DNA from 2 places in the Calorimonas adulescens genome. Region 2 is predicted to be linked to the other one. Evidence: riboswitches for the same ligand, from Rfam matches in the RefSeq annotation. Region 2 holds a riboswitch; the other holds the start of a gene.
What was found. A riboswitch is a leader RNA that binds a small molecule or an ion and turns the genes downstream of it on or off. The one in region 2 is predicted to bind cobalamin.
Positions count from the first base shown of each region.

Region 1: another riboswitch for cobalamin. It lies ahead of FWJ32_RS07480 (energy-coupling factor ABC transporter permease); the one in region 2 lies ahead of FWJ32_RS11455 (ABC transporter substrate-binding protein).

Region 1 is NZ_VTPS01000010.1:2,651-18,723, forward strand. It holds gene cbiD (cobalt-precorrin-5B (C(1))-methyltransferase CbiD) at 1-153, shown strand, start outside; gene cbiE (precorrin-6y C5,15-methyltransferase (decarboxylating) subunit CbiE) at 147-758, shown strand; gene cbiT (precorrin-6Y C5,15-methyltransferase (decarboxylating) subunit CbiT) at 803-1,327, shown strand; gene cobI (precorrin-2 C(20)-methyltransferase) at 1,329-2,003, shown strand; gene cobM (precorrin-4 C(11)-methyltransferase) at 2,006-2,761, shown strand; gene cbiG (cobalt-precorrin 5A hydrolase) at 2,758-3,783, shown strand; gene cobJ (precorrin-3B C(17)-methyltransferase) at 3,785-4,516, shown strand; gene cobK (precorrin-6A reductase) at 4,513-5,268, shown strand; gene hemA (glutamyl-tRNA reductase) at 5,249-6,436, shown strand; gene hemC (hydroxymethylbilane synthase) at 6,453-7,352, shown strand; gene cobA (uroporphyrinogen-III C-methyltransferase) at 7,352-8,845, shown strand; gene hemB (porphobilinogen synthase) at 8,864-9,838, shown strand; gene FWJ32_RS07470 (precorrin-2 dehydrogenase/sirohydrochlorin ferrochelatase family protein) at 9,820-10,410, shown strand; gene hemL (glutamate-1-semialdehyde 2,1-aminomutase) at 10,562-11,863, shown strand; cobalamin riboswitch at 11,915-12,114, shown strand; gene FWJ32_RS07480 (energy-coupling factor ABC transporter permease) at 12,249-12,992, shown strand; gene FWJ32_RS07485 (energy-coupling factor ABC transporter substrate-binding protein) at 12,989-13,282, shown strand; gene cbiQ (cobalt ECF transporter T component CbiQ) at 13,269-14,036, shown strand; gene FWJ32_RS07495 (energy-coupling factor ABC transporter ATP-binding protein) at 14,040-14,870, shown strand; gene FWJ32_RS13870 (SelB domain-containing protein) at 14,924-15,076, shown strand; gene FWJ32_RS13610 (GerMN domain-containing protein) at 15,073-15,975, shown strand; tRNA gene FWJ32_RS07510 (tRNA-Sec) at 16,023-16,073, shown strand, end outside.
Region 2 is NZ_VTPS01000021.1:12,478-28,912, reverse strand. It holds gene FWJ32_RS11500 (glycine betaine ABC transporter substrate-binding protein) at 1-60, shown strand, start outside; gene FWJ32_RS11495 (alpha/beta-type small acid-soluble spore protein) at 257-514, shown strand; gene FWJ32_RS11490 (Lon protease family protein) at 713-3,112, shown strand; gene FWJ32_RS11485 (ABC-ATPase domain-containing protein) at 3,173-4,867, shown strand; gene queG (tRNA epoxyqueuosine(34) reductase QueG) at 4,873-5,967, shown strand; gene nth (endonuclease III) at 5,964-6,578, shown strand; gene FWJ32_RS11470 (methyl-accepting chemotaxis protein) at 6,625-7,395, shown strand; gene FWJ32_RS11465 (VanW family protein) at 7,430-8,827, shown strand; gene FWJ32_RS11460 (methylated-DNA--[protein]-cysteine S-methyltransferase) at 8,844-9,332, shown strand; cobalamin riboswitch at 9,404-9,568, shown strand; gene FWJ32_RS11455 (ABC transporter substrate-binding protein) at 9,706-10,635, shown strand; gene FWJ32_RS11450 (FecCD family ABC transporter permease) at 10,647-11,666, shown strand; gene FWJ32_RS11445 (ABC transporter ATP-binding protein) at 11,668-12,441, shown strand; gene FWJ32_RS11440 (cobyric acid synthase) at 12,459-13,928, shown strand; gene cbiB (adenosylcobinamide-phosphate synthase CbiB) at 13,921-14,865, shown strand; gene FWJ32_RS11430 (pyridoxal phosphate-dependent aminotransferase) at 14,846-15,880, shown strand; gene cobU (bifunctional adenosylcobinamide kinase/adenosylcobinamide-phosphate guanylyltransferase) at 15,873-16,427, shown strand.

The DNA.
Region 1 (16,073 bases), on a different contig from region 2:
GGAGTCAATATAAAAGACTTCAGTCAGTTTATCGCCGACAGGGTCTATATGAAATGTAAGCAGTATGTTTACGATAAATTAAATATCGAAGTTCACCTCATTTCATTGAAAAGAGGCATTATTGCAAAAACAGGGGAGAAAGTAGAATGGTGACAATTGTGGGAATAGGGCCGGGAAACAAAAAATTCATTACCCCTTATGCACTTGAAAAAATAAAAAAGGCGGATGTGCTAGTGGGAGGCAGGCGCCATCTTAAGGAATTTGAAGATGTTAACTGTGAAAAGAGCGTGATAAACGCTTCAACAGATTACCAACATATACTCAATAAAAAAGGCAATATTGTCATTTTGGCATCAGGAGAACCTTCTTTGTATGGTATAACCGAAGTGATTTTAGAATATGTGGACGAAAGCCAATTAGAAATAGTTCCAGGCATAAGCTCAATACAATACATGTGTGCAAAACTTAAAATGACAATGAATGATTTGACAGTTGTAAGCTTACACGGCCGCAGTGAAGATTTAGTAAAAAAAGTAAAAGAGAATAAAAAAGTCGTTATTTTTACTGATAAAGCGCATACACCACAATTTATTGCAGCTTTGTTGAAAAAAGCAAATTTGCAGGACAGAAAAATACACGTTGGTGAAAACCTGTCTTACGATAACGAAAGAATTTACTCTTTTACGGTAGAGGAGCTTTTAAACTGCAGCAAAAAATTTGATTTAAATGTAGTGGTGATAACATGTGGCAATATATGACACCGGGAATTCCCGATGAATATTTTGTACGAGGTAATGTGCCTATGACAAAGGAAGAAATACGAATTTTGTCAATATCTAAGTTAAGGCTTAAAGAAGACAGCGTAATATGGGATATTGGCGCTGGTACAGGTTCTGTGTCTGTTGAGGCTGCTTTAATATCAAAAAGAGGCGTTGTCTATTCTATTGAAAAAGAGGAAGAAGGAATAAAACTTATAAATGAAAACATTAAAAAATTTAACGTGGAAAATATTGTTGTGGTAGCTGGTTTAGCTCCTGATGTCCTTTTAGATTTGCCTTCTCCTGATAGGATATTTATTGGAGGAGCAGGGGATAAAATGTATCAAACATTCAAGACTGCTCTAACTAAATTAAAAAGAGATGGAATAATCGTAGTTAACGGGATTACACTTGATACGGCATATTCTGCTCATCGTTATTTCAAACAAAATAAATATAAGGTTGAGACGATATGTGTAAATATTTCAGTTTCAAAGGAAGCAGGAAATAAAACGATGATGATAGCGAGAAATCCTGTTTATATAATAACGGCGGAAAAAGAGGGATAGAATGACAAAGTTGTATGGTGTAGGAGTAGGGCCAGGGGAAAAAAGTCTCATTACTTTAAAAGCTGTAGAAACACTTCAAAAAGTAGACGTGGTGATAGCTCCAACAAGCAAGGAGGAAAGAAGTATTGCCTATGAGATTGCGAAGCCTTATATAAAAGGTGACGTAGTATTTATGGAATTTCCCATGACTTATTCAAGAGAGGACATAAAAACAAAATGGGAAGAAAATATTGAAAAAATCAGGAAATTGCTTAATGAGGGGAAAGATGTAGCTTTTATAACAATAGGAGACCCCATGATTTATAGTACATACATATACATTTTGAAAGGAATTGAGGAGTATGAGGTAGAGACCATTTCTGGAATTACCTCCTATAGTGCAGCGGCTTCGAGGTTAAATATTCCAATTGCGGAAGGGAATGAGGCATTTGCAGTAATTCCATCAGGAGATGTGACAGAAATTTCAAAAGCACTTGATCTATTTGATAACGTAGTATTGATGAAAATTTCAAGAAGATACAAGGAAATAGTAAAGCTTCTAAAAGAAAAAGACTTCAAAGGATACCTTGTAACAAAGTGCGGTCATCAAGATGAAAAAATATCCTACGACCTTGATAGATACATAGGGGAAAAGATAGATTATCTGTCACTCATTATTGCGAAGAAGGTGAAGTAGACGTGATTTATTTTATTGGTGCGGGTCCAGGAGACCCTGAACTTATAACATTAAAAGGGGCGAAAATAATACAGTCTTGCGACGTCATCATATACGCAGGGTCACTTGTCAATAAAGAGATATTGAAATACGTAAAACCAGAGGCTGAAATTTACAATAGCGCTTTAATGAACCTTGATGAAATAATTGAAATCATGATGAATGCTCACAAAGAGGGGAAAGATGTAGCAAGAATACACACAGGAGACCCTGCTATTTACGGTGCCATACATGAACAGATTGTAATGTTGGAAGAAGAAAATATAGATTACGAAGTGATTCCCGGCGTCAGTTCTTTTTTAGCAGCAGCGGCAGTTTTGAAAAAAGAACTGACAATCCCTGAAATAACTCAGACAGTGATTATAACACGAATAGGCGGAAGGACAAAAGTTCCTCCGGAGCAGGAATTAAAAGATTTGTCCCGCCATAGAGCTACAATGGCAATATTTTTAAGTGTGCAGGAAATTGACAGAGTCGTCTCAGAGTTGAAGGAAGGTTACCAAGAGACTACACCCGTTGCAGTTATCTATAAAGCTACTTGGGAAGACCAAGTAATTGTTACAGGTACTCTTGGTGACATTTCACAAAAAGTCAAATTAAAGGGAATAAATAAAACAGCTATGATACTTGTAGGAGATTTTTTGAAAGATATAAAAGCCTATTCAAAGCTTTATGATAGAGAATTTTCTCATAGCTTCAGGGGGAAGGAAGATTTATGAGAATAGCAATAATTGCTCTCACAAAAAATGCGTCAAAGCTGGCAAATGAGATTGGCCCAAAATTAAAAGGGGATGTATATGTAAAAGAAAAATACGCCATTTCAGGAAACTATGTAATAACAGGAGATTTTATAGACTTTGTACACAAAATATTCAACAAATATCAAGGGCTTGTTTTTGTAATGGCTACAGGGATTGTGATAAGGGCAATTGCAGGAGTATTGGAGGACAAATTTTCTGATCCTGCTGTTGTGGTAGTTGACGAAAAAGGAAAGTTTGCAATAAGTCTTTTATCCGGCCACGCAGGTGGCGCAAATGGGCTTACTTTAGAGGTGGCTTCTATAATCGGAGCACAACCTGTTATAACAACGGCAACAGATGTGGAGAGAGTCATTTCTTTAGATGTTATTGCTAAAGATTATGGTTACTATATTGAAAATGCGGGGGATTTAAAAAGGGTCAGTGCAGCTCTTGTAAATGGAGAAAATGTACAGTTTATCCTTGATGAAGATGTAGAGCAAATATCTTTGCTAAAAGATTATATAAAGGACTATGATGACAGTGAAGTTGATGCTTTTGTTTACTTAACTGATAAAGAAATAAAAAAACCTTCAGAAAAACCTTATATCATATTAAGGCCTAAAAATATAATTATTGGCTTAGGATGCAAAAAAGGAATAGCTTTTGAGGATTTGTTTACCTTTGTCAGTGAAATCTTTAAAAACTTAAATTTAAGTTTAAAAAGCATCAAGTCAATTGCTACTATAGATATAAAAAAAGAAGAAAAAGGGATACTTCAGTTAGCGGAATTTTTAAAAGATCCTGTTGTGTTTTACACAAAAGAAGATTTAAAAAAAGTAGAAGACAAATTTCCCACCTCGAATTTTGTGCTTCATACAGTAGGAGTTGGAGGTGTTGCAAGGCATTCTGCTTATTTAGCTAGTAGCGGTGGCAAAGAGATAGCATATCTTAAAAGGAATGGGATGACACTAGCTGTGTATAAATTCAGAAAGAAGGATTGACATGGGATGGATTAAAGTCGTAGGAATAGGTCCTGGTGATATAAATGACATGACTCTTAAAGCCTGCAATTCCTTAAAAGAATGTGATATAGTTGTAGGATATACCACTTATATAAACCTTATTAAACCTTTAATTAAGGACAAAGAAATAATCTCGTCAGGGATGAGAAGAGAGGTTGATAGATGCAAAAAAGCTGTTGAGTTAGCTTTACAAGGTAAAAATGTATGTGTTGTGTCGAGCGGTGATGCAGGGATATATGGTATGGCAGGGCTTATGTATGAGGTGGTCCATAAAGAAAATATAGATTTAAAAATAGAAGTAATACCAGGAGTAACTGCTTTAAATGCTGCAGCAGCTATACTGGGAGCACCTGTAATGCAAGATTTTGCAGTTATAAGCCTTTCAGACCATTTGATCTCTTGGCAGGTGATAGAAAAAAAGCTAGAACTTTCATCACAGGCTGACTTTGTAATTGTCCTTTACAACCCTAAAAGCAGAGAAAGACCAGAAAATATTATAAAGGCGCAACAAATTGTTATGAAATATAAAAGAGAGGATATACCTGTTGGAATAGTAAAAAATGCTTCAAGAGAGGGACAACAACTGATAATCACCACCTTAAAAGAAATGGCAAATTATGAAATTGATATGAGGACAATTGTAATAATAGGAAATGAGAGCACTTTTGTAGAAAAAGGCAAAATGATAACGCCGAGGGGATATATTTTATGATACTGGTTTTGGCAGGTACAAAGGACGGAAGGGAAATTGCAGAACGATTAAAACTTAAAGATGTTGAGGTTGTAGCAAGTACAGTGACAGATTATGGTGCAAGTATTTTTAGTGAGGGAATTAAAGTCAACAAAGGTGCACTGGATGAACTGAGCCTCATTGAGTTTATTTATAAAAACAACATAGACATTGTAGTTGATGCGACTCATCCTTTTGCAAAAGATGTGAGCATAAATGCTATAAATGCCTGTAACAAAACTGGTATCAAGTATATAAGGTATGAAAGAGAAAGTCTATATTGCCACAATGCCATTATGGTTAAAAGTTTTGAAGAAGCAGCAGAAGAATGTAAGAAATACGATAGTATTTTTTTGACAATAGGTAGCAAAAACCTTGAAAAATTCAAATTCCTTTGGGAAGCAGGGAAAAAGGTGACAGTGAGAGTGCTTCCTTCAAGTAGTATCATTAAAAAATGTGAAGATTTAGGGCTAACACCGAAAGACATAATAGCTATGGAGGGTCCTTTCAGTAGAGAACTAAATTATCAAATGTTTAAAGAGAAAAAGGCGGAAATAATTGTGACAAAAGAAAGTGGCATTGTGGGAGGAGTGTTAGAAAAATTTGAAGCTGCTAAAATGCTGGGTATTCCTGTAATTTTAATAAAAAGGCCTGATGTAAATTATCCTGTTGTGTTAACAAATGTTGACAGTCTCATAAAAGAGGTGGCAGAAAGTGGACATAAACAATATTAAAATGGTGGGAATAGACAAGGACACTCCCTTAGAGTTGAGAGAAAAAGCCTCTTTTAAAAACATTGGAGATGCATTAGTAAAATTGAAAGAGTTGGGACTGGAGGAGGTTGTAATACTTTCCACCTGCCACAGAAGTGAAATTTACTTCTATTCACAAAAAGTAACTCCCCAACAAATAAAAGAGTTCTTTATTGAGTATTTTGAATTAAACGAAATTTTTTCGGAATACTTAAGGCAGATTTGTGGACTTGACGTAGTAGAACACATTTTTAGAGTTGCCTGTGGACTTGAATCTATGGTAGTAGGTGAAGACCAAATATTGTCACAGGTAAAAGAGGCTATAAATACTGCACAGGCTTTTAATACTTCAGGGAAAATACTTTTTAAACTCTTTAGAGATGCAGTAACTCTTGGGAAAAAAGCTCGTGCAGATACGGGCATAAAAGATCTGGCTCTGTCTATAAGCTATATTGCGGTTAAATTTGTTCAAGAGATATTTGAGGATATAAAAGGCAAAAAGGCTTTTGTGATAGGTATTGGGGAAATGGGACAAAAAGCCATAAAAAATCTTTTAGATAAAGGTGCTGATGTGTTTGTAACAAACAGGACTCTTTCAAGGGCTCTCGAATTAAAGGAGCAAATTCCAGAGATACATGTTGTACCTTATGAACAAAAATATCTTCACATTGCCAGTAGTGATATTGTAATAAGCGCTACAAATGCACCTCATTATACAGTAAGTTATGAAAAATTTAGAGAAGTCTACAATGAAAGAAAAATTTGTATGGTAGATATAGCTCTTCCGAGGGATATAGACCCGAGGATAGGACAAATGAAAGGAGTAAGCCTTTATACCCTTGACGATTTAAAAAAGACAGCAGAGGAAAACAAAAAAGAAAGGCTTTCACTTATCACTGTTATTGAAGAAATGGTGAAAGAGGAAGTCAAAGAATTTGACAAATGGTACAAAACCCTTGAAATAGAGCCCTATATAAAAGAAGTAAGTAGATACGCCCATGAAGTTTATAACACAGAATTTCAAAGAATTGCAAATAAATTGATTGACTCATCTGAAAAAGACAAGGAAAATATAAAAATCGCTTTAAGAAGAGTTGCAAACAAGATGGCTAATAAAATGATAACGTATCTTAAAGAAAGCGCTTATTAGATATTTGGAGGTAAAGATGAAAAAAGTTGTAAGAGTTGGTACAAGGTCAAGCGAACTTGCGCTTATGCAAACTATTATAGTTATAAATGAAATAAAAAAGTCTATGCAGGATTTTGAATTTGAAATAGTAAAGATAACCACACAAGGAGATGCATCAACTGATAGACCTATTAGTGAAATAGGAGGAAAAGGAGTTTTTGTAAAAGAGATAGAAGATGCATTGCTCAAAGGCGAAATTGACATGGCAGTCCACAGCATGAAGGATATGCCTTATGAAATACCTGAAGGGCTTAAACTCCTGGCAGTTTTAAAAAGAGAAGACCCAAAGGATGTGTTTGTTTCAAGAGATGGGACACAATTTATGGATTTAAAAGAAAGAGCTAAGATTGGAACCGGCAGTTTAAGAAGACAAGTGCAGCTCAAAGCCTTAAGGCCGGACATAGAGATTGTTCCAATAAGAGGGAATATAAAGACGAGACTCAAAAAAATGGAGGAATTAGACCTTAATGGCATTGTTTTGGCAGCGGCAGGTTTGCATAGGTTAGGATTTGAGAATGTTATTACTGAGTATTTTCCACCTGATGTAATTGTACCAGCACCCTGCCAGGGGATTCTTGCGGTTGAAATTGCAGAAAATTTTGGTAATATATTTCAAGAATTTTATCCCCACATTGTTGATAGAAAAACATTTTTTGAGGCTTTTGTTGAAAGGGAACTTCTAAAAGCCTTTGGAGTTAATTGTAGACAACCTTTTGGCGCCTATGCCCAATACAGAAAAGAGGAAGACAAAGAAAAAATAGACGTAAAAGTTGCTTATCAAAAAGAAAATAAACTTTTAAAGGGTGAAATGACTGGCTTAATTGAAGAAACCGATAAAATAATAGAAAAGCTTATTAAAGAATTTGGAGGTTTATGATGTCAGGGATTGTATACTTGATTGGGGCAGGACCTGGAGATATTGGGCTTTTGACATTAAGAGCAGTGGAAGTTATAAAAAATGCAGATGTGTTGGTGTATGACAGGCTCATTAATGAAGATATTTTAAAAATAGCAAAAAAAGATGCAGAGCTTATTGATGTGGGAAAGTTTCCAGATAACCACAAAGTACCTCAAAGTAAAGTAAACGAAATAATTGCCCAAAAAGCTTTTTGTGGCAAAAAAGTAGCCAGAATTAAAGGAGGAGACCCCTTTGTATTCGGAAGAGGTGGAGAAGAAGCCGAATACCTTTCAGAGAAAGGAATACCTTATGAGGTAGTGCCGGGCATAACATCTGCAGTGGCTGTCCTATCCTACGCAGGAATTCCTGTAACCCATAGAGATTTAAGTTCGTCATTTCACGTAATAACGGGTCATGAATGGAAAGGGAAAGATAAAGACCTCGATTGGGAGGTCATATCAAAACTCGATGGGACACTTGTATTTCTCATGGGAATAAAAAATATAGAAAAAATTGTGCAAAAGCTTCTCTATTACGGCAAAGACCCTAATACCCCTACAGCAGTAGTAATGGAAGGCACTACTCCAAACCAAAAAGCTGTGACAGCAAAACTCATTAACATTCCACAACTTGTGCAAAAAGAAGGAATAAAAAATCCTGCAGTTATCGCTGTAGGAGATGTTGTAACATTAAGGGACAGACTAAAATGGTATGAAGACAAAAAGCTTTTTGGAAAAAGGATTTTGCTTACAAGGACCTATGAACAGTCACAGCAGATGAAAAAAATTTTGAGTGAAGAGGGAGCAGATGTTGTTGTTTGTCCTACTATTAAAATCACGCCTTTTTTAGATAATACAGTGGTGTTTTTAGAAGAGATACATAAATTTGATTATGCTGTATTTACAAGTGTAAATGGCGTTTGGAGCTTTATTGAAGCTGTCAGAAAAAAAAGATTTGATTTAAGAAATTTAAGTATTAAAGTAGTGGCAATAGGGAGTAAGACTGCGGAAGCTTTAGAAAATATTTTTATATATCCAGATATAATTCCTGAGGAATACACCTCCTACTCTTTGGCAAATGCACTTAAAAAACATGTTGAAGGAAAAAACATAGCACTTTTAACCTCTCAAATAGGCGGGAATATATTGATAGAAAGTCTCGAAGATTGTGCTGAAGTACAAAAAATTGTTGCCTATAGAAATGAACCAAATTATGAAATAAAGGGAAAGCTTATAAGTGAACTCCGCAAAGGAATAGATATTGCTGTATTTACAAGTTCCTCTACTTTTAATTACATGTATCAATTAATAGGAGACGAAATAAATCTTCTAAAAAACTCTAAAATAGCTGCAATAGGACCTGTAACCCAAAAAGCCATACAGGATAAAGGATTTAATGTAGACATAGTGCCCAGGGAATACACAACGCAAAAGCTTATTGAAGAAATGTTAAGAAATCATCAGAATCTATAAACGGGGAGAGGAGATAAAATGGATTTAGTAAAAAGGCCAAGAAGACTTAGAGTGAACAGCATTTTAAGGGGTATGATTAGAGAAACTTCTTTAGATGCGGGTGACCTTATATATCCTCTTTTTGTTGTGTCAGGTAAAAATATAAAAGAAGAGATAGATTCAATGCCGGGTGTTTACCACTTTTCTATAGATTTGCTTATAGAAGAAGTCAAAGAAGTGCGTGACCTTGGAATTCCTGCTATTTTACTTTTTGGTATACCTTCATATAAAGATGAATTGGGGTCAGAGGCTTATAGTGAGGAAGGTATCGTTCAAAAAGCTGTAAGAAAAATAAAAGAAAAAGTGCCAGAAATTGTAGTAATAACAGATGTGTGCATGTGTGGATATACAACGCATGGACACTGTGGCATTGTTGAAAACGGCCAAGTTCTAAATGACAAAACAGTAGACTACATTGCTAAAATAGCCTTGTCCCATGTTGAGGCAGGGGCGGATATTGTAGCACCCTCTGACATGATGGATGGAAGAGTAGCTACCATAAGAAAGCTTTTAGATAGTAAAGGATTTGTAAATACACCTATTATGGCTTACAGTGCTAAATACGCTTCCTCTTTTTATGGACCTTTTAGAGAAGCAGCCAATTCTGCTCCACAATTTGGTGACAGAAAGTCTTATCAGATGGACTATGGAAACTCCAATGAAGCCTTAAGAGAAATAGCTCTTGACATCGAAGAAGGAGCAGATATTGTCATGGTAAAACCCGCACTTTCTTATCTTGATATTATAAGGCGGGTAAAAGATAATTTCAACATTCCTATTGCTGCTTACAATGTAAGTGGAGAATATTCAATGGTAAAGGCGGCAGCTAAGATGGGATGGATTGATGAGAAATCTACAGTCTTAGAAATACTTGCTTCAATTAAAAGGGCAGGGGCAGATATGGTTATAACCTACTTTGCAAAGGATGTTGCAAAATGGCTTACTACCCTATAATGCTTAATATAAAAAACAAAAAATGTCTTGTTGTAGGAGGTGGTAAAGTTGCTCTCCGGAAAATTTTATCTTTTGTTGAAGGAGAGGCTTTAATCACTGTCATTTCTCCTTCTTTTGATGAGGAAATAATTAAGCTTGCAGCAAAAGAAAAGGTGGAGCTTATAAGACGTGAGTATCAACAAGGGGATGTAAGGGGATTTTTTGTTGCGATTGCTGCTACAGATGATGAGAAGGTAAATAAACTTGTGGCGTCAGATGGAGAAAAATACAATATGCTTGTAAATGTGGTTGATGATAAAGACCTTTCTTCCTTCATTGTACCTTCCATTGTAAGAAGGGGAGACTTAATTATCTCTATATCTACAAGTGGCAAAAGTCCACTTTTTTCGAGAATGATAAAAGAAAAGTTGGAGTCAATCTTCAATGCTGACTATGAAAAACTATTACAAAAGCTATACCAGAAGAGGATAGAATTAAAAGACAAAGGCTTCACTGAGGAAGAAAAAATGGCTATTTACAAAGAATTTATTGAAAAAAGCGGTTTGTTAGAAATAAACGGAGATGAATGTTAAAATAATTCTACGTTAACTCTTGAAAAATGTTCTTTATCAAAAGTAAATATCTTTTAATAAGTATCTTAAAATGACATTGCCGTAAATTTATTCTTTTTTTCAATCACTAAAATTTATTCATGAAACCTGCAATCTAATAAGAGGTGGTTATGTGAAAACTGACAAATCAAATGAATTATTTGAAAGAGCTAAAAAAGTCATGCCAGGTGGTGTAAACAGTCCAGTTAGAGCTTTCAAATCAGTAGAGTCTACCCCCATTTTCATTAAAAGAGGTCAGGGAAGTCATATTTTGGATGAAGATGGCAATGAATATATAGACTATGTCCTTTCATGGGGGCCATTAATACTGGGGCACTCACATCCAGAGGTGGTGGAAGCTATTAAAAAGCAGGCACAATTAGGGGCTAGTTTTGGAGCCTGCACGGAGTTAGAAGTTAAAATGGCTGAAAAAATAACTGAGTCTGTTCCATCTATAGAAGTTGTCAGAATGGTGAATTCAGGCACAGAAGCCACAATGAGTGCAATAAGGCTGGCTAGGGGGTATACGGGCAGAGACATCATTGTAAAATTTGAAGGATGTTATCACGGGCATTCTGACAGTTTGCTTATAAAGGCAGGGTCAGGGGCCCTTACTTTTGGAATGCCTGATTCAAAAGGTGTAACAAAAGAGATAGCAAAGGATACAATTATAGCCAAATACAATGACATCAAAATGGTAGAAGATATTTTTCGAATTTATGGTAAAAATATTGCTGCTGTCATTGTAGAGCCTATTGCAGGTAATATGGGTACAGTCTTACCTGAAGAGGGATTTTTAAAGGGATTGAGAGAGATTACTGCAAAGTATGGATCACTTTTAATTTTTGATGAAGTAATGACAGGTTTTAGAGTGTCTTATTCAGGGGCACAAGGGCTTTACGGCATTATACCTGACATTACCACGCTTGGGAAAATCATTGGAGGTGGACTTCCTGTTGGTGCCTATGGAGGAAGAGAAGAGATAATGAGAAAGGTTTCTCCTGATGGACCAGTGTATCAAGCAGGGACTTTGTCTGGCAATCCTTTAGCAATGGCAGCAGGTCTTGAGACTTTTAAAATATTATCTAAAACTTCTAATATTTACGAAGAGCTGGATAAAAAGGCAGAAAAATTGTGTACGGGGTTAAAAGAAAGTATGGTTCAAAATGGAATTGATGTTATAATAAATAGAATAGGCAGCATGATGTGCATGTTTTTTAATAAAGATGAAGTGAAAGACTATGATTCTGCTTTAAAATCAAATACTGTTATGTATGCTGCATATTTTAGAGAAATGTTAAAAAGAGGTGTGTACTTACCTCCTTCTCAATTTGAGACTTTCTTTTTATCGATAGCTCACACGGAGGATGATATTGAAAAAACAATTGAAGCTAGTTTTGAAGCTGCAAAAGTTATTCGACAGGACTTAAAATAACAGTTTGATAACCTATTTGTAAAATGATATGCTTTATTTGAGAATAAAATTTAATAACAGGCAAATACAGGTACCCAATTTTGAAGTCAAATTGGGTTAAAAGGGAAGCAGGTGAAAATCCTGCACGGTCCCGCCACTGTGATGGTGAGCTTTTTACATTATGCCACTGTCCTTTTACATAAGTGCTGGATGGGAAGGTGTAAAGAGAGATGAACCTAAGTCAGGAGACCTGCCTGTATTTGTGACACACTTACTCTACGGTCGATAGAGGGGAGTGCTATAAAGGGATAAGTATGTGATTTTTACCTCTTAACGCCGTTAGTAAGTTAAGAGGTTTTATTTTTGCTTAAATTTTACAAAAAGAGAGGTGTGTGTGATGAAAAGGATGGAAAAGTGGATGTTACTTGCAGCATTTGCGTTGCTTTTAATGGCTCCACAAACTGCCTATGCCATGCACATAATGGAAGGCTTTCTTCCTCTTAAATGGTGTACAATATGGTATATAGCATCTTTGCCTTTTGTGGTCGTAGGACTTGTAGCAATAAACAAAAAAGTAAAAGAGAATCCAAAACTTAAGATGCTTTTAGGGTTTGCAGGTGCTTTTGCATTTTTGCTTTCATCACTTAAAATCCCTTCAGTCACAGGAAGTTGTTCACATCCAACCGGTGTAGGACTTGGAGCTATACTCTTTGGACCCTTTGCTATGAGCGTTTTAGGCCTTATAGTGCTTTTGTTTCAGGCATTACTTTTGGCACATGGCGGTATAACAACCTTAGGTGCTAATACATTTTCTATGGCTATAGTAGGGCCAATTGCTTCCTATTATATATTTAAATTAGTAAAAAAAGCAGGTGGGCCAAATTGGCTTGCAGTATTTTTAGCTGCTTCAATTGGGGATTTGCTTACATATGTGACTACCTCTTTCCAACTTGCTATTGCTTTCCCTTCTGAAATAGGCGGATTTACAGCCTCATTTTTAAAATTCATGGGGATATTTGCAGTGACACAGGTACCTTTGGCAATAAGTGAAGGGCTTTTAACGGTGCTCGTAATCAATATGCTAACCGTCTACAGCGAAGAAGAACTTATTGAGCTCAATGTTTTAGAGAGAGAAGGCAAGACAACATGAAGGATAAAAGGTTTTTAATGAAGAATTTAATATTAGGCTTATTGGTTATTTTGCTGGTGGTGTTTCCTCTTGTGACTATAAAAAATGCTGAATTTGTTGGTGCAGATGATAAGGCGGCAGAAGCTATCGCTCAGGTGGACAAAAATTACAAGCCATGGTTTAAACCAATTTGGGAACCACCGAGTGGAGAAATTGAGAGCCTTCTGTTTGCCTTACAGGCTGCAATTGGTGCAGGATTTTTGGGATATTATATAGGTGTTGCGAAAGGGAGAAAAAATGTTAATAGATAGTTATGCTTACACCAACAGGATGTACAATGTACATCCTGTTGAAAAACTTTTATTTGCCTTTTTAACTATGATTTTATGCTTTAAATTTGACACCTATACAAATATTGCAATAATTATTTTAATGTTTGTGATAACCGTATTTAAAGCAAAAATTCCAGGAAAAGTGTACATTAAGCTTATGTTAATTCCCTTTTCCTTTCTGGTAATAAGTATAATGACACTTGTCATAAATGTGATAGGGAATAAAAGTACTGCATTAATAAGCTTTAATATTTTTAGAGTAACTTTAGGAATCACTGCACAAGGCATTGATACTGCTGTTATTTTATTCTTCAGAACTTTAGCAATAGTGTCTTGTTTGTATTTTCTTGCTCTTACCACTCCTGTAGTTGATATTATAAATATCTTAAAGAAATTTAAATTTCCATCACTATTTTTGGAGTTACTTCAACTGATTTATAGGCTTATTTTTGTTTTAATGCAAGCCGCTGATGAAATCTATATATCTCAAGATTCAAGGTTGGGATATGCTACATTGAGAAATAGCTATAGGTCTTTAGGACTTTTAATATTCTCTCTTTTTATTAAGTCATACAAAAATTCACAGGATTTATATGTGGCCTTAGAGGCAAGGGGTTATAATGAAGAGATAAAAGTCCTCAGTAAAGATTACAAGCTTTGTTATAAAAATATAATATTTATTGTTTTGATAGAACTAATTTTAATAGGCGCATCAATGCTTTTAAGAAGGTGAACTATGAAAGAACAATTTATATTGGAAGCGATAGATGTGAGTTTTGAGTACAGTGACGGCACAGAAGCTTTGGTTGGAGTAAATATGTTGATAGAGAAGGGTAAAAAGATTGCGGTTTTAGGTCCAAATGGTGCAGGCAAGACAACACTGTTTTTACACTTCAATGGGATTTTGAAACCAAAATCAGGGAAAATATTATACAAGGGTGAAGAGATAAATTACAGTCATAGTGAACTTGTAAAACTTAGAAAAAATGTCGGCATCGTTTTTCAAAATCCTGACATACAGCTTTTCTCTGCCAGTGTATACCAAGAAATTTCTTTTGGTCCTATGAACTTAGGTTATCCAGAAAATATAGTAAAAGAGAAAGTTGAAAACGCCATGAAAAAAGCGAAAATTATGGATTTGAAGGACAAGCCCACCCATTTTTTAAGCTATGGACAGAAAAAAAGTGTCTCAATAGCCGATATTATAGTTATGGAGCCTGAAGTTATTATATTGGATGAGCCAACGGTTTATTTAGACCCTAAGCATGTTCAAGAAATTATGGTTTTCTTTGACAGATTAGTTGAAGAGGGAAAGACAATCATTTTATCAACCCATGATGTGGACTTTGCTTATTCATGGGCTGACTATATATATGTCATGAAGAATGGAAAAGTTGTTGCAAAGGGTGAACCAACAGTTGTTTTTACTAATGCAAAAGAACTTGATTGGAATGATTTGAGAAAGCCTATGCTTTTAGAGATATATGAAATTTTGAAAGAAAAAGGTATTATAAATGGAAGCAGTATACCAAAAAATATAGAAGAATTAAAGAAGTACATAAAATAAAAACTGCTGAGGATTTAGCAGTTTTTATTTTCTTTTTGTTCTTGAGGAAGTAATTGCGAAAGAATGAGATTACAGCGGTGGAACGCGGGGATGCTTTAGGAGTCAGCCTGAAGTATGCCTTGGCTTACCTCGAATATTTTGGTAAAATAAAAATAACAAGACGCAATGGCGATTTTAGAATCTTGATTAGGGGTGAAAAGACGTGAGAAAAAATATAGTGCTTCTCTTATTGGTAGTTATGATAGGCCTGGCCGGCTGTTCGCTTTTTTCATCAGAAAAACCAAAAGCTGAGCCGCAGGAAAGACAGATTGATGTGACTCTTTATTATGCGAACCGTGATAACAGTGACCTTGTGAAGGAAAAAAGACATATTAGTTATAAAGAAGGAGACAATCTTTACAAGATTGTCATTGAAGAACTTTTGAAAGGACCTACAGACAAAGATGCCTATCTGAGGGTACCTGAAGGTACCAAGGTAAATAGCGTGACTTTAAATGACGGGGTTGCCAGTGTGGATCTGAGCGGTTTCACTGGTTTTAAAGGAGTTATGGATGAGGCTATGGCAAGAGCATCAATAGTAAATACCCTGACATCTTTAGATGGTGTAGATAAAGTGCTTATAACTGTAAATGGGAAAGAATATATAGGAGCAAGCGGTAATCCAGTAGGCCCTATGGGCCCTATAGATTTTTCTGATATGTACAGGGTATACTTTTCTGATATGAATGGTGAATATCTTGTACCAGAACTGAGAACTATAGATAAATCAAAGCCGCCTGCGGAAGCTATAATAGAAGAACTGATAAAAGGACCAACAAGAAGTGACCTGACAAAAACCATGCCTGATGGTACCAGACTGATCTCTTTAGAAGTAACAAATGGTGTCGCTTATGTTAATTTTTCAAGGGAATTTAAGGAAAATCACTGGGGAGGGAGTTCAGGAGAGACCATGACCCTTTATTCTGTAGTAGATTCTCTAACTGAACTTCCTGAAATTAAGAAGGTACAGTTCCTCATTGAAGGGAATAAAACAGATACATTGGCCGGTCATTATGATATATTAAATCCGTTGGATAGAGACCCAACATTAATAAAGGATGAGTAAATATTGACAATGGACCTCAATGATAGTAATATGTGAAGAGTGTGCGGAGGAGTAGATGGGTGCTGGTGTACCTCATGGTCTTCAAAACCAGTGTGACG
Region 2 (16,435 bases):
GAAGGAAAGAATGCAGCAGATGTGGCAAAGGAGTTTCTAAAGTCAAGGGGATTATTATAAAAGGCATTTACCCTTTATATTTTTGCCAGTAAATGATGAATCGGGTCTTGAAATCCACGGGTATGCTGAGCGGCTTTCGGCGTTTTTACCTAGCGTGCCCTCTGTGTTTTTTGGAGTGCGGTACAACTGTTTTATCAAATTCCTTAATATTGCTTGCGGTAAAGGGAGAAAATATTTGTAGAAAGGAGGGAGAGATATGTCTAACTGGAGAAAGATATATCCAAAATCAGAGGACGAGCTGGATGATCTTAGGGACGAAGTAGCAGAAGAGCTGGACCTGGATGATGACATTGAGGAGAGAGGTTGGGAGAACATGACCACAAGAGAGGTCGGCAAAATTGGCGGCCACATGGTTAAGAAGATGATACGGTATGCGGAAAAGCAGATGGATAGAAAAAGTAATATAACAGACGGCAATCAAGACAGTGAAAAAAAGAATAAAAATGAAATTTGAACGTGAATCAGCTATTCGGTGGACGATACAGGTCGGAAAGATTTAAACAGGATTAATGAATTAAGGGATGTGATAGTAATGAAAAAGGTCCAAAGGACGGCAGGCCGGGTGATTAACCCGGCCTATATTTTTTAAAGGAAATTTCGGAGTAATATCGAATATTATAAACTATCATCAAATTTACAATGGGGTGATATCGTGAAAGAATTGAGCCATGAGGATTTAAAGAAGAGAATCAGCCTTGAAGACCTTGACTTTGAGACCACAGCAAAGCTTGGCAAGGACTATGGAATTATAGGTCAGGAGAGAGCTGTGGAAGCCATGCAGTTTGGGCTTAGGATGAAAAATAAAGGCTATAACATCTATATGTCAGGGATTACTGGCACAGGGAAAAACAGTTATGCCCGCCACATAGTTAAAGAGACGGCTATTAAAGAAAAAGTCCCGGAAGACTGGTGCTATGTTTTTAATTTTAAAGAACCCACCCAGCCGATAGCGTTGAGCTTTAGGCCTGGCGAGGGTATACGATTTAAAAAAGATATGGAAGACTTTGCAGCCGTATTAAAATCGCAGATACCAAGGGTGTTTGAAAGTGAAGACTATCAATCACAGAGGAACAACATAATTAAAAAGTATCAGGACGCCAGGGTGGAGATCCTTGAAGAGCTTAAGGATACGGCGAAGGATTATGGCTTTGCCCTTCAGACAGGCCCGACGGGTTTTGTTACAATCCCGATTGTGGATGGAAGAAAGATGAGCCAGGAAGAATTTGAGGCTTTAGGTGGGAATGAGAGGAGAGAGATTGAGGATAGGCTTAACAAACTACAGTTAAAGATATCCGATGCCTTCAAAAGGTCGCAGGCATTAGAAAAGCAGATGAAGGATGAACTGAACCAGCTGGACAAAAGAGTAGGATTATTTGCAGTGGGTCAATATATTGAAGATATGAAGCGAAAGTATGGTGACAACAAAAAGGTAGAAGAATATTTTGAGAATATGCAGGAGGACATATTGGACAACCTGAATGAATTCATAAATCCTGAACAGGAAGTTCAGGAAGGCGATAACCCGTTTGCGATGATAATGAGGGGAAGAAGGGATGACTACTTTACAAGGTTTAGCGTCAATCTCCTGATAAATCATGAGAACAGTGAAGGAGCTCCGGTTGTTATAGAACATAATCCGACATACAGCAACTTATTTGGAAGTTTGGAGTATGTTAATGAGTTTGGGGTAGCAACCACTGATTTTACAAGGATAAAGCCGGGGGCTTTTCACAGGGCCAATGGTGGTTATTTAATCCTTCAGGCCCATGATGTGTTATCCTACCCGTATGTATGGGATGGGATAAAGAGGGTTTTGAAAACGGGTGAGCTGCGTATTGAACTGCCGCAGGACAGACTGGGATTTGTCTCCATGAGTTCATTAAAGCCCGAGCCAATACCTGTAAATGTAAAGATAATTATGATAGGAAGCCCGACTATATACTCTATTTTGTACAGCAGTGATGAGGACTTTGAAAAGTACTTTAAAGTACTTGTGGATTTTGACGATACCATGCCATTAAATGATGATAATATTAAAAGAATGATTGGATTTATCGGTAGTTATACAGAAAGCCATGGGCTGAGGCCATTTGATAAATCGGGGGTAGCTGCCGTGCTGGAGTTCTCGACAAGGGTCTCGGAAAGCCAGAAGAAGCTCTCAACAAGGTTCAATGCAATAGCCGAGGTGTTGCATGAATCAGACCTGTGGGCATCGGACAGCGGGAGTGATGTGGTGAGAGAAGAACATGTGAAAAAAGCCATAAGAGAAAAAGAGAAGAGGTTTAATAGATATGAGGAGAGGCTTTTAGAGGCCACACTTGATGGGACATTGATGATTGATGTAGATGGAAAGGTTGTGGGTCAGGTAAATGCCCTTACAGTAATTGATCTGGGTGATTATACATTTGGAAGACCTACAAGGGTTACTGCATCTACCTATGCTGGTAAGGAAGGCGTAGTTAACATTGAGAGAGAAAGCAGACTGAGCGGCAGCATCCACGACAAGGGAGTAATGATAATAACAGGATATCTTGGTTCAAAGTTTGCACAAAACAAGCCATTGACCCTTTCGGCACGTATATGTTTTGAACAGTCATATGGAGGCATTGAGGGAGATTCTGCATCCAGCACGGAGCTTTATGCTATACTGTCCAGTCTTTCTGGATTACCTGTACGGCAGGATATAGCTGTAACAGGGTCTGTAAATCAAAAGGGTGAGATACAGCCTATTGGCGGTGCCACTTATAAGATAGAGGGGTTTTATAAACTCTGCAAAGCAAGGGGCTTTACAGGTAGTCAAGGCGTGATAATACCATATCAGAATATAGCTAACCTGTGTCTTAACGATGACGTGATTGAGTCGGTGAAAAAGGGTGAATTTCATATATATGCCGTACATACCATAGACGAGGGGATTGAGATACTTACCGGAGTGCCTGCAGGGGAGCCAGACGAGAATAATAACTACCCTGTGGGTACGGTGAACTATCTGGTAAAGCAAAGGCTGGAACAGTTTGCAGAGAGCGTGAGAGGTATTGAGAGGAAGGAATAAAACTTATCCTTCCTTTTTTTTGTATTTTATTCTAATATTATATAAGTGGAGGTGTTTGACATGAAAACAAGAGAAGAACTGGTTGAAACACTCGATAGAGTAGATGGTAAGGGCTATAAGGCCTATAAGGATATAGAGGGAGAATACGACATGGGTGGCTTTTTGCTCTATATTGACCATGTACAGAGTGACCCCTTTGCACCGCCTTCAAGGTTGAGGGTAAGGGTGGCTCAGACGTTCCCACCCGATTATACAGCTGACAGGGATAGTGTGGTGGCCTTGAGCGATTATCTCACAAGGCAGTTTTCAAAAAGTATAAATAAATATAACACCAGGGGAAGGGGCACAGGAAGGAGCTTTTTGATATCCATTGACTGTGGCCGGCAGGAGATACTGGAGAGGACATCGATGCACATTGCACAGGAGTATGTAGAGGCAAGGTTTGAGGTAGGGCTGCCCGCTGCCGGACGTAGAATCCTTGGAAGGGAAGCAGTTAAGATATTTACAGAGACAATTCCCAGTATAGTAAAAAATTCACTTTTCTTTGGGAGTATAGACTGGAAGGAGGCTGTGGATTTTATAGATCTGTATCAGGACCAGCAGTATATAAGGAGGGTTCTTCGTAATATGGGACTGGTAGCCTTTGTGGCTGATGGAGCTGTACTTCCGAGGGAGAGTGGAATAAGTGAGAGGCCGCTTAAAAATGCTGTACCGTTTAGGTCTCCGGATACTATGAGGGTATCCATAATGTTGCCGCACAGGGGGACAATTACAGGTATGGGTATACCCGAAGGGGTGACACTCGTTGTAGGCGGAGGATACCACGGCAAGAGTACCCTGCTTAAGGCTCTCGAAAAATGTGTATACAACCATATTCCTGGTGACGGCAGGGAGTATGTCATCACCGTGGACGATGCAGTAAAGATAAGGGCTGAGGATGGAAGATACATTGAAAATGTGGACATATCGCCTTTCATTAACAATATACCGACCGGGGAGGATACGAGATTTTTTTCCACATTGAATGCCAGCGGCAGCACATCCCAGGCAGCAAATATCATTGAGGCCCTGGAGATTGGCACTTCGTTACTGCTTATGGATGAGGATACATGTGCTACAAACTTTATGATAAGGGACGCCAGAATGCAGAGGCTGGTCTCCGCAGAGAAGGAGCCAATTACACCATTTTTAGACAGTGTGAGGGCGCTTTATGAAAATAAAGGGGTCTCAACTGTGCTGGTGCTTGGTGGTGCTGGTGATTACTTTGATGTATGCGACAGGGTTATAATGATGGATGGTTTTGTGCCGCATGATGTCACTGTTAGAGCCAAGGAGATAGCTGAGGAAATAAGGTCGTTCAGAGAGCGTGATAAGGCGCCGGACTTTACCTGTATTAAGGAGAGGGTACCCATGAAAAGAAGCCTTAATGCTGGCTATAAGGATAAGATACAGTCAAAGGGCCTTGAAAATATCAGGATGGGATATGAGACGGTGGACCTGAGCATGGTGGAACAGATAGCTGATGACAGTCAGACTGCGGCCATAGCAAACATAATTCGGTATGCCAGGGACCGGTACATAGATGACAGGGCTACTCTAAGAGAGGTGATTGACAGGGTCCTGACGGACATTGACGAGAACAGCCTTTCATGCATTTCTCCATTTAAGGGGCACCCGGGTAACATGGCCAGGCCAAGGAGATATGAGATCGCAGCAGCTTTTAACAGGTACAGGGGCTTTAAGACGGTGAGATGATATGTGTGAAGGATGAGATAAGAGAATATGCACTGTCCATAGGCTTTGACGTGGTGGGGTTTACTGGTGCCGATGTGTTTGATATAGCAGACGTTCTAAAGGAAAGGGGAGAAAAGGGGTATCTGTCAGGGCTTGAAAAAGGCGGGATAGAGGAACGGATAGACCCGAGAAAGGTCCTACCTGAGGCAAGGTCTATAATTTCTGTAGGGATATATTATGGTGGGACGAAAAGGTCTGAGAAGAACAAGGGAATGATATCGCAGTCGGGACGGGGCAGAGACTATCATCTTATCCTTGATAAGATGATGGGTGAGCTGGTAGATTATCTGAAATGCGAGTACAATGCGGAGGCGGTGTGTTTGGCAGACAACGACCCGCTTGTGGATAGGGAGATAGCCAGGAGGGCAGGGGTTGGTTTTTTTGGTAAGAACTGCTCAATTATAAACCCCTTTATGGGCTCGTGGATTTTCCTCGGAGAGATATTGACTGATCTGGATATCTTGCCAGACGTGCCCCTTATGCATGCCTGTGGAGACTGTGACAGATGTATAAAGGCCTGTCCAACAGGGGCTATCGCAGCCCCTTATGTGCTGAATGCAAAGAGGTGCCTTTCGTATGTTACAGTGATGAAGGGGTTTGTTCCCTCCGAGTTTAGAGAAAGACTTCAAAACAGGATATATGGATGCGATACGTGTCAGGAAGCGTGTCCCTATAACAGGGTAGACCTGCCGGTTAATTCCTGTCTGGCACAGGATATACCGTATGATATGGAGGACATAGGGTTTATCCTGTCTATGGATAGTAAGCAGTTTAAGGAGAGCTTTAAGAACACATCGGCCGGGTGGAGAGGGAGGACAGTGATTCAGAGAAATGGGCTTATTGCAGCGGGAAATATGAGGCTCAAGGGCCAGGCCGAAAACATAATAAGACTTCTATCAGATGAAAGACCTGTTATAAGGGGCACAGCAGCATGGGCAATCTCAAGGATAATGGGAAAAGAGGCCCTTGGAATTTTGTATGAGGCCTCTAAAATAGAAAAAGATTCCGAAGTGAGAAGGGAAATTGAGGAGGCAATCTCTTGGATAAAGAAAGGGCAATGAAGATATTTGATATTCTTAAAAAGACATATCCTGACGCCAGGACCGCACTGAATTTTTCCAATCCTTTTGAGCTCTTGATAGCGACGATATTATCCGCTCAGTGCACAGATAAGAGGGTAAATGAGGTTACCAGGGAATTATTTAAATGGTACAGGACACCTGAGGACTACCTCAAACTCGGTCAGGAAGAACTGGAAAAACAGATAAGGTCCTGCGGCTTTTATCACAATAAGGCAAAAAACATATTGGAAACATGCAGAATTTTAGTGAAAGAGTTTGGAGGGAAGGTGCCATCCAATATAGATGACCTTATGAAGCTCCCGGGCGTTGGCAGGAAGACAGCCAATGTGGTTATGAGCAACGCTTTTGGAATACCGGCTATAGGTGTGGACACCCATGTGTTTCGTGTTTCGCACAGGCTGGGTCTGTCAGACGGTAAAACCCCTGAGCGTGTTGAGGAAGACCTGATGGCTCTGTTGCCAGTGGAGATGTGGTCTCTATCTCATCATCTTTTAATTTATCACGGAAGAAACATTTGTCATTCAAGAAAACCCCAGTGCGATAGATGTCCTGTAAACAGCCTCTGCAGGTATTTTTTAACCATTTCTTAAATATTTACTTTATAAAAATATGTTATACTCTTAAGAGGGGGGTACTATGATAAGAAGCGTTCTGGTTGGAGGAGGCAAGGGAGGATATAATATACTCAAGCATTTTAAAGACTCAGAGGTTATGTCTGTGATAAGTGTGATTGATGTCAATGATGACGCACCAGGTATGAAATTTGCTAAAGAGATAGGTATAAATACCAGCAATGACATTGGGTCGGTTTTGGAGTTTAACCCCGACCTTATCATAGAGGTGACTGGGAATGAGGATGTGTTGGAAAGACTGAGGGCACTGGCTGGCAATATAAGGGTAATGGATTCTGCAATGGCAAGAATCATGATGAGCGTTATAGAGAAATTAGATATGCAGGTGGAAAACCTGAAAACCCAAGGCGAGGTCATTGCTTCTAATATCAGGTCACTTTTTCAGGAGATTGAAAGAATAAACACCGTGACCAACGCTATATTTGAATGTATGGAGATGACGGGTAAAAATGTTGAAAAGATAGACTCACTGGTAGAATCAATAAAAAGAATAACGAAAGAGACAAAGATACTTGGGATCAATGCCTCAATCGAGGCGGCCAGGGCGGGCGAGTATGGCCGAGGGTTTGGAGTAGTCGCCAACGAGATTCAAAACCTTACAAGGGACACGGACCGCTCTTACGGCAATATCATTGATACCATAGATAATATAAAATCACAACTTGTGTCAATGAGTAATGAGATAAATGAACTGAAAGAGATATCAAACAGACAGGAAGAGGCATCAGGGTCCGTTTCCAATGCTTTAAATGAACTATTAAAGAATATCAGTTAATACATGATGATTTTATTGGGGTGAGGCATAGATGGTGTCCAACAATGTAACCAACGGCGGCAGAAGCAGGGTGGGTTTTGTGCTTTTGCTAGTTGTGTTAGCTGTATCTGTATTTATTCTCACTTATATTATTATATACCTGAGCAGGCCGGTGGTTTATGAAGGCGTGAGGGTGGATGGGGTCGATGTTGGCGGCATGACATTAGACAGGCTGAAGAGCTTTCTAGAACAGTCATATGCCAGCACAAATCAGGAGATAGTGCTGGATGTGCTGAATAAGAAGTATAACATCACGTTGAGGGATATAGGCCACTATGATTATGAAAGGGCTGCAGAAGAGGCATATGCATTTGGACGGCAGGGGAACATGCTTATCAACCTGAAAAACATTGCCGGGGCAAGGATGGGAAAAGTATATGTAAATTATGAAGTCAAACCAGTAATCGACGACGATAAGGCAAGGGAAACCTTGCAAAAAATAGCAAAAGACATAGACAAGCCTGCTGTAAACGCAAGAATTGCCTTTAAAGGGGACAATATTATCGAGGTGATACCCCATCAGGTTGGCTATGAACTGGATATAGAGGGTTCTTTAGAGATGCTAAAGAGGAAGATGACCTATGGGCAGCTGACCCTCCCGGTTAAAGAGATAAAACCCAGAATCACAGAGGATATGCTGAGTTCGGTAAAAGATATTATAAGCCAGTACTCCACTGTGTTTAACCCTGCTGATGTGAACAGGACGTTAAACCTGAAGACTGCAGCCAGTGCAATAAACGGACAACTGTTGCTCCCCGGAGAGGAATTCTCTTTAAATAAGGTACTGGGCCCAAGAATAAAGGAAAACGGATATCTTGAGGCACCGGTCATAATAAATGGTAAACTGATACCCGATTATGGCGGTGGGGTATGCCAGATAGCAACCACTGTATTTAATGCAGTTGTCAGGGCCAATTTGTCAGTCACAGAGAGGCACCATCATTCATTTCCCGTGGCCTATGTGCCGGTGGGCCAGGATGCAACCATATCAGGAGACGTCCTGGACTTTAGGTTCAAAAATACCTCCAAATATCCTGTGTATATAAGGGCTTACGTAAATTCCAACAGGTTTTTTGTGGACATCTATGGGAAGAACATGTCTCCAGGTCAAAAGGTAAGCCTGAGCACCGAGGTACTTGAAGTTATAGAACCCGTGACAGAGTATAAAGAAGATAAAACCCTTCCACCTGGCACAGAGGTCGTGGAAAGGGAGGCGCATAAGGGCTATAGGGTAAAGGTGTACAAGATGGTATATGATAAAAATAACAGGTTAATCGAAAAAAAGCTCATGTATACAGACACTTATAAGCCTGTGAATGCTATAATCAGACGCAATTCTGGCGGCAGTGGCTCAGGAAATGCGTCAGTTCCGCAAACTGATAGTCAATTATAAGAGGTGTTATAGTGTTATGATAGAGTTCATCGCATTTAATACCAATACGCCGGTTGGCACAGTATATATTGCTTCATATGCTGACATGCTTATACGAATAGATACAGATTACGATAGATTTTTGAATGACCTTGAAAAAAAGCATGATAGTGTTTTTGAACGACATAATGGGGTTTTGGATGAGACAGCGAGACAGTTAGACCTTTATTTTAACAGGAAATTAATTGAGTTTGACCTACCTGTGTATCTTGAGGGGACTGAGTTTTGCAGGCAGGTGTGGCAGGAGCTTACCAGAATCCCATATGGCAGCACAGTGAGTTATGGAGAGATTGCAGAAAGGATTGAAAGGCCAAAAGCAGTAAGGGCGGTGGGGAGGGCGGTGGGTTCCAATCCCATCCCCTTTGTCATACCCTGTCACAGGGTTATTGGTAAAGACGGCAGCCTGGTTGGTTTTGGGCTGGGACTGGATGTGAAAAGATTTCTGCTTGAGCTTGAATCTGTGTAAACATTCATTGCAAGTATCTCTATACGGTGCTATAATCAAGATGGAACGATTGCTGATTTTACAGCAGCATCAAATTGAATATGGCAAGTGGTTAAGGGAAAGTGGTTAAAATCCACTACAGCCCCCGCTACTGTGAGCATGGATGAAACCCTGGTGACACCACCCGTATTTCGGGGAAGGTCTGGGGAGTAAGATGAAGTGCAAGTCAGGAGACCTGCCACTGCCAGAAGTACACCTTCGGAGGGGAGGTAAGGTAATGGTGAAGAAGATAAGACCTACCCCGGAGGGGTAGGTAGTTTTTTTATGACTGTAAAAATAGAAGAGGCAATCGATTTCTTATTTGATTAATTGATTAATGAAAGGATGGGTGGGTATGAAAAAGATAGGTATACTTATGCTTATTGCTTTCTTGGTGCTGTCAGTTGCAGGCTGCGGCTCAAACAGCACAGGACAGACAGGATCGCAGCAGGCACAGAGCAATTCGGCATTTCCCGTCACCATAAAGGATTTTATGGGCAGGGAATTTACTATAGAGAAGGAGCCTCAAAGGATTGTCTCAATGGCACCAAGCAATACTGAGATCCTGTATGAGCTGGGCCTGGCCGATAAAATCGTTGGCGTGTCGGACTATGATGACTATCCACCTGAGGTAAGTCAAAAACCCAAGATGGGTGGATTTTCGACACCAAATATAGAGGCTATTGCTGGGGCGGAACCAGATGTAGTGCTTGTGGATGATGGCACCTTTGGTAAAGAGAATGCGGAGAAATTAGAGGAGATGGGCATACCGGTCATTATAACAGTTCCTGATTCATTTGATGATATATACACATCTTATGAAATGATCGGTAAAATCACTGGAACACAGGACAAAGCCGAAGAAATTATTAAAAAAATCAAGGATGGTATATCCAGCATACAGGAAAAGGTGAAGGACAGGGATAGGCCCAAGGTATATTTTGCGGTTTCCGTGGGCCAGAGCAATTATACTGCCGGCAAGGGTACCTTTATCGATGCTGCTATAAACATAGCGGGTGGTGAAAATGTAGCCTCTGATGTTGAAGGATGGCAGGATTACAGCCTTGAGAAGCTGGTGGAACATAACCCTGATATCATTATAGCCACAAACCATGCCGGCGATGTGGACAAACTCAATGAAAAACCGGGTTATAAGGAGACAAACGCAGCTAAAAATGGGAAGATATTTGTAATAGATGAGAACATTATCACCAGGCCAACAGAGAGGATACTTGAGGGGATAAACGAGTTGGCAAAGATAATTCACCCTGAAGTCTTCAAATAGAAGGTAAAGATATGAAGGGCAGATTTTATTTCTTGTTGAGCGTTTCAATAGTTTTTTTAATGATATGCATTGTGGCAAGCCTGATTATAGGGAGTGCCAGCATTACCCCAGTGGAGGCAGTAAGGATACTTTTCTCTAGGGTTTCCGGATCCTTGCTTGACGTGCCTCAGTCACATATAAACATTATAATGAATCTGAGGCTCCCAAGGACAATTCTGGCGCTTATAGTTGGGCTGGGGCTTTCCGTTGTTGGATTAACATATCAGTCAGTCTTTAAAAATCCGCTTGCAGACCCTTATATTATAGGCGTATCTTCCGGAGCAGCTTTTGGTGCATCTGTGGCTATTGCACTGCATTTAGACGGTGGTTACTGGGGCATAGGTATGATAAATCTGTTTGCGTTTGTAGGGGCACTGCTGGTCAGCTTTACTGCTCTTACGATATCAAGGGTGAATGGCAGGATACCCCCAACCACGCTTCTGCTATCGGGTGTTGCCCTTGGAAATCTTCTTACTGCAGGGATGTCGCTCATCATGTTTCTGGATCATGATGATATGGAGGAAATTGTATATTGGACCATGGGCAGTTTTGTGTCGTCCTCATGGGACAAGGTAAAATTTAGTCTGGTTTTTGTCTCTATCGGCGTACTTTTCCTTGTATTTTATATGAAAGAGCTCAACTTAATGCTCCTCGGGGATGAGACCGCCTCCAGCCTGGGGGTAGACGTGGAGAGGACCAAGGTAAGGATAATTATCATATCATCCCTGGTGACTGCAGCCTGCGTGTCTGTAAGCGGGATAATAGGCTTTGTGGGGCTTGTAATTCCGCATATATTGAGGATAATCGCAGGTCCGGACAATCGCAGGTTGTTCTTCCTCACTTTAATAGTTGGGGCAGGATTTATGGTTTTTACCGATACGATAGCAAGGTACATTTTAAGACCGGTTGAAATTCCTGTTGGTATCATTACTGCCCTGCTGGGGGGACCGTTCTTTATTTATCTTTTAAAGAGAAACAAGGGGATGAATTGATTTGAATGTTATTGATGTAAAAGGCCTTAATTTTAGCATTGATGAGAAGCCTATATTGAATGGAATTACCTTCAGTGTGCCACAGGGAACGGTTACCGGAATGCTGGGTCCCAATGGGGCCGGGAAGACTACGCTTTTAAGGCATCTTTCAGGCTATTACAAGCCTGATGCCGGTACTGTCTTTATAAATGGTGTGGATATAGTAAAGTTAAAGCCCAGAGAAAGGGCAAGGATAATAGGTCTTGTGCCTCAGGATGCTGTGAATTCTCTTGGGTTCTCTGTGTATGAGATGGTTATGATGGGCAGGAGCCCCTATATGGATTTTTTCGGCAATGAAAAGGAGGAGGATAGGAGGGTTGTTGAGGAGTGCCTTAAGATCTGTGGTGTGTATGAGCTAAAGGACAGAAGGATGGATGAGATAAGCGGTGGTGAGGCCCAGAGAGTCTTGATAGCCAGAGCGCTTGCGCAACAGCCAGAAATAATGCTGCTGGACGAGCCTGTGTCACACCTGGATATAAAATACCAGCTTGATATAATGGGGCTTGTCAGGGAACTTTCGCACAGAGGGATGACAGTGGTATCCATAGTGCATGACCTTAATATTGCGCTTAATTTTTGCGACAGGGCCGTACTTATAAAAAATGGGACGGTAATAGCCGAAGGAGAGATAGAAAAGGTTGTCAGCAGTGAAAACATATATGAGACATACGGTGTTAAAGCAAAGATAGAGGCAGGAGACTATTCTGTTGTGATTCCTGAATTAGAGATGGTTTAGCACAGGAGGTAGACAGTATGAAAGGGTGTTTAATGATACAGGGTACCTCTTCCCATGTAGGTAAGAGTATAATGACTGCAGCACTGTTGAGGATATTGAAACAGGATGGCTTTAAGGTGGCACCGTTTAAGGCTCAGAATATGGCCTTGAACTCCTATGTTACCTATGACGGCCTGGAGATGGGAAGGGCTCAGGCTATGCAGGCTGAGGCTGCAGGTGTAAGGCCTGATGTAAGGATGAACCCTATCCTGCTGAAGCCGACCTCTGACTCCGGGTCTCAGGTGATAGTTATGGGAAAGGTCATGAGCGATATGGATGCCAAGAGGTATGAGGGGTATAAGACAAGGGTAAGGGAGCTGCTGTATGAGACATTTATCGAACTTAAGAGTGAATATGACTATGTAATACTGGAGGGAGCGGGCAGTCCTGCTGAGATAAATCTCATGGAGAATGATATTGTGAATATGGGAATGGCGAGGCTTATAGACTGTCCCGTGCTCCTGGTGGGTGACATAGACAGGGGTGGCGTTTTTGCATCTTTTGTGGGGACACTGGAGCTTTTGCCCGCGAAAGACAGGGAAAGAATAAAGGGGTTTATTATAAATAAGTTTAGAGGGGACTATGAGATACTGAGGCCTGGCCTGGACATGTTGAGAGATATTACAGGCCTGCCCACAATAGGTGTGGTACCCTATATGAATTTGAGGATTGATGAGGAGGATACACCCTCAGAGCACAATATATCGAGGGGCGGCGATGTGGATATAGCCGTCATATATCTGCCCCATATATCGAACTTTACTGACTTTGACCCACTCCTGTACTATCCCGGTGTCAACCTCAGGTATGTAAAAAGCGTAGAGGAGCTTGGCAGGCCTGACCTTGTGGTAATACCGGGCTCAAAGAACACCATAGGGGACTTAAATGCGCTTAAGAATAGTGGTATAGCAGAGAGGATAGTTGAGCTTTATAATGAAGGTGCCTGTGTAATAGGCATATGCGGGGGATATCAGATGATGGGAAGAAGGATAAGTGACCCGCTGGGATTGGAAAGTGGTGAAGATGCTGAGGGACTTGGCATATTTGGTTTGGAGACCATATTTGAGCCTGGAAAGTTAACCATCAATTCAAGGGACTATATAACGGAGGAAAGGGGACTTACAGCAGGGCTAAATGGTGTAGAGGTGACCGGATATGAGATACACATGGGCAGGACGCCCCCAAAGGATGAATATACTGTATCCCAAAATGGCTTGATAGCAGTAGATTTTTCTGGAAGGGCCTTGGGGACATATCTACATGGGATATTTGAAAACCACAGGTTTACGCTTGGGGTTATAAACAACATCAGGAGATACAAGGGACTCAAGCCGGTAGATGTTGAGGTGGATTACATTGCAAAAAAAGAGGAAGAGTACAACAGGCTTGCAGAAATGGTCAGGGCCTCCATTGATATGAATACGGTATATGACCTGTTGAATGGTTGATGTTGTAATAGCATTTGTCCTTGACTTTATTCTTGGAGACCCTGCATTTTTATTACATCCTGTAAGGCTTATAGGGAGGCTTATAAATGTTGTGGAGGGTGTCCTCTACCCTGTCAAACTGCCCAAACGCCTTACTGGTCTTGTGCTTCTTGCCGTGACTGCATTTACTGCATGGATAATACCATATAGTATATTAAAAGTACTGTCCCCGTACCGGCTGTTGTACCATATTGTGGATATTTTAATGATATTTTTTTGTTTATCTCTGAGAGACCTTGGCAATGAGGCCATGAGAGTCTACCATAGCCTCATGGACAATGATGTGGTTATGGCCAGGAAAAATCTTTCAATGATAGTGGGCAGGGACACGGACTGCTTGAATGAGAATGAGATAATAAGGGCTGCGGTGGAGACGGTGGCAGAAAATATAGTGGATGGTTTTATATCCCCGCTTTTCTATATTATCCTTTTTGGAGCTCCAGCCGGCCTGGCCTTTAAGGCTGTGAGCACCTTAGATTCTATGGTGGGATACAAAAATGAGAGGTACATGGATTTTGGCTGGGCATCTGCCAGGACCGACGACCTTTTGAACTTTCTGCCTGCAAGGCTGTCCCTTTTCCTTATACCCACGGCGGCGCTGTTCATCGGTATGGATTTTAATAAGTCTCTCAGCGTGGGCATGCGTGACAGGCTTAAAAATCCCTCACCCAACAGCGGGCATGGTGAGGCGTGCTTTGCTGGTGCTATGGGTATAAAGCTTGGCGGCCTCAACTATTACAATGGCGTGCCATCGAAGAAGCCAATTATCGGAGGCAAGAGACAGGAGCTTGAGCGGGAAGATATAAGGAATGCAGTGCATTTAGCTTATGCCACAGGATTTGTTACCATGATAATATTTTGCGGGGTGAGGTATTTATATGCAGGTGCATGGTGGTGATATTTATGGAAGGGAAGGCATTGTAGACTTTTCATCGAACATTAATCCACTGGGGATCCCTGATTCTGCGATACCGGTTTTAAAGAATATTGATTTGCTTACATGCTATCCTGATGAGGAGAACAGGGATATAACAAGGAATATTTCAGAATATATGGGGGTTAAATGTGAAAATGTCATGGTTGGGAACGGCCTTTCCGAGGTTATACACATTATAATAGCAGGGCTTGGTATAAAGAGGCCTATAATAATTGGCCCTACCTTTGACGAATACAGGTTGGCCTCTCTGGCCCATGGGGCCTCGCCCACAGTCTATTATCTCAAGGAGGAGCACGATTTTGAGCCAGACAAAGTAGACCTGAATGGCTTAGACTATGATGCGGTATTTATATGTAATCCCAATAACCCCACTGGTGTCCTGTATGATAGGGAAGTAATTTTGGACCTTATTGGCCAGGCCAGAGGGGAAAATGCCTATGTTATAGTAGATGAAGCCTTCATGGAGTTTTGCTTTGAGAGGGGCTACACGATGGCCGAATACATATCGGAATATACTGGTCTCATTGTTCTGAGGGCCGCCACTAAGTTTTTTGGAATGCCTGGGCTGAGGCTGGGGTACGCCTTTTCTTCGGAGGAAGTCATATCAAAACTTAAAAGAGTGCAGCCATCATGGCCATTAAATGCCTTTGCCTCAAGGATCGGACCCATTTTTTTCGATACCAATTATATTAACAGGACAAGGGAATGGATAAATGAAGAAAGACCATACATGGCATGGCGTCTAAAGAGGATAAAAAAGATATATACCTATCCATCCTGTGCCAACTTTTTTATGATAAGATTGGATTCTATTACCTCAACGGAACTCAAGGCAAGGATGATAGAAAAAGGATTTCTAATAAGAGACCTTTCCAACATACCTGGCCTTGATACGAGGTTTATAAGGATAGCTGTTAAGGACAGGGGGCTCAATGAACAATTATTAATTGCACTGGAGGAGACGTTAAATGGCTGAAACAATACTGGTTACCGGAGGGGCAAGGTCGGGCAAGAGCCGCATGGCGGAACAACTGGCATCAGGTTTTGATGCGGTTACCTATATAGCCACATCCATTCCTGTGGATGTTGAGATGAGGCACAGGATAGATAAGCACAGGCAGAGAAGGCCCGACAGTTGGATTACTGTGGAAAAATACAGGGATCTGGACAGGGTGATAGCTGGACACAGCCACTCAAAGGCAATACTCTTAGACTGCATTACCGTCATGGTGAGTAATTTAATGCTGGACTTAAATATAGACTGGGATAAGGCGTCGATGTCCGACTTTGACAGGGCGGAGAAAGAGGTAATGGGGGAGATAGGCAAGCTTATAGATGGTATAAGGTGCTTTGAGGGCAGGTTTATCATCGTCACCAATGAGGTGGGTATGTCGCTTGTCCCTGAGTATCCACTGGGCAGGGCATTTCGCGATATCGCCGGCTTTGTAAACCAGAGACTTGCAGAGATCAGCGACACTGTATATCTTATGGTATCAGGTATAGCTGTCAAGATAAAGGGGTAATTTTGACG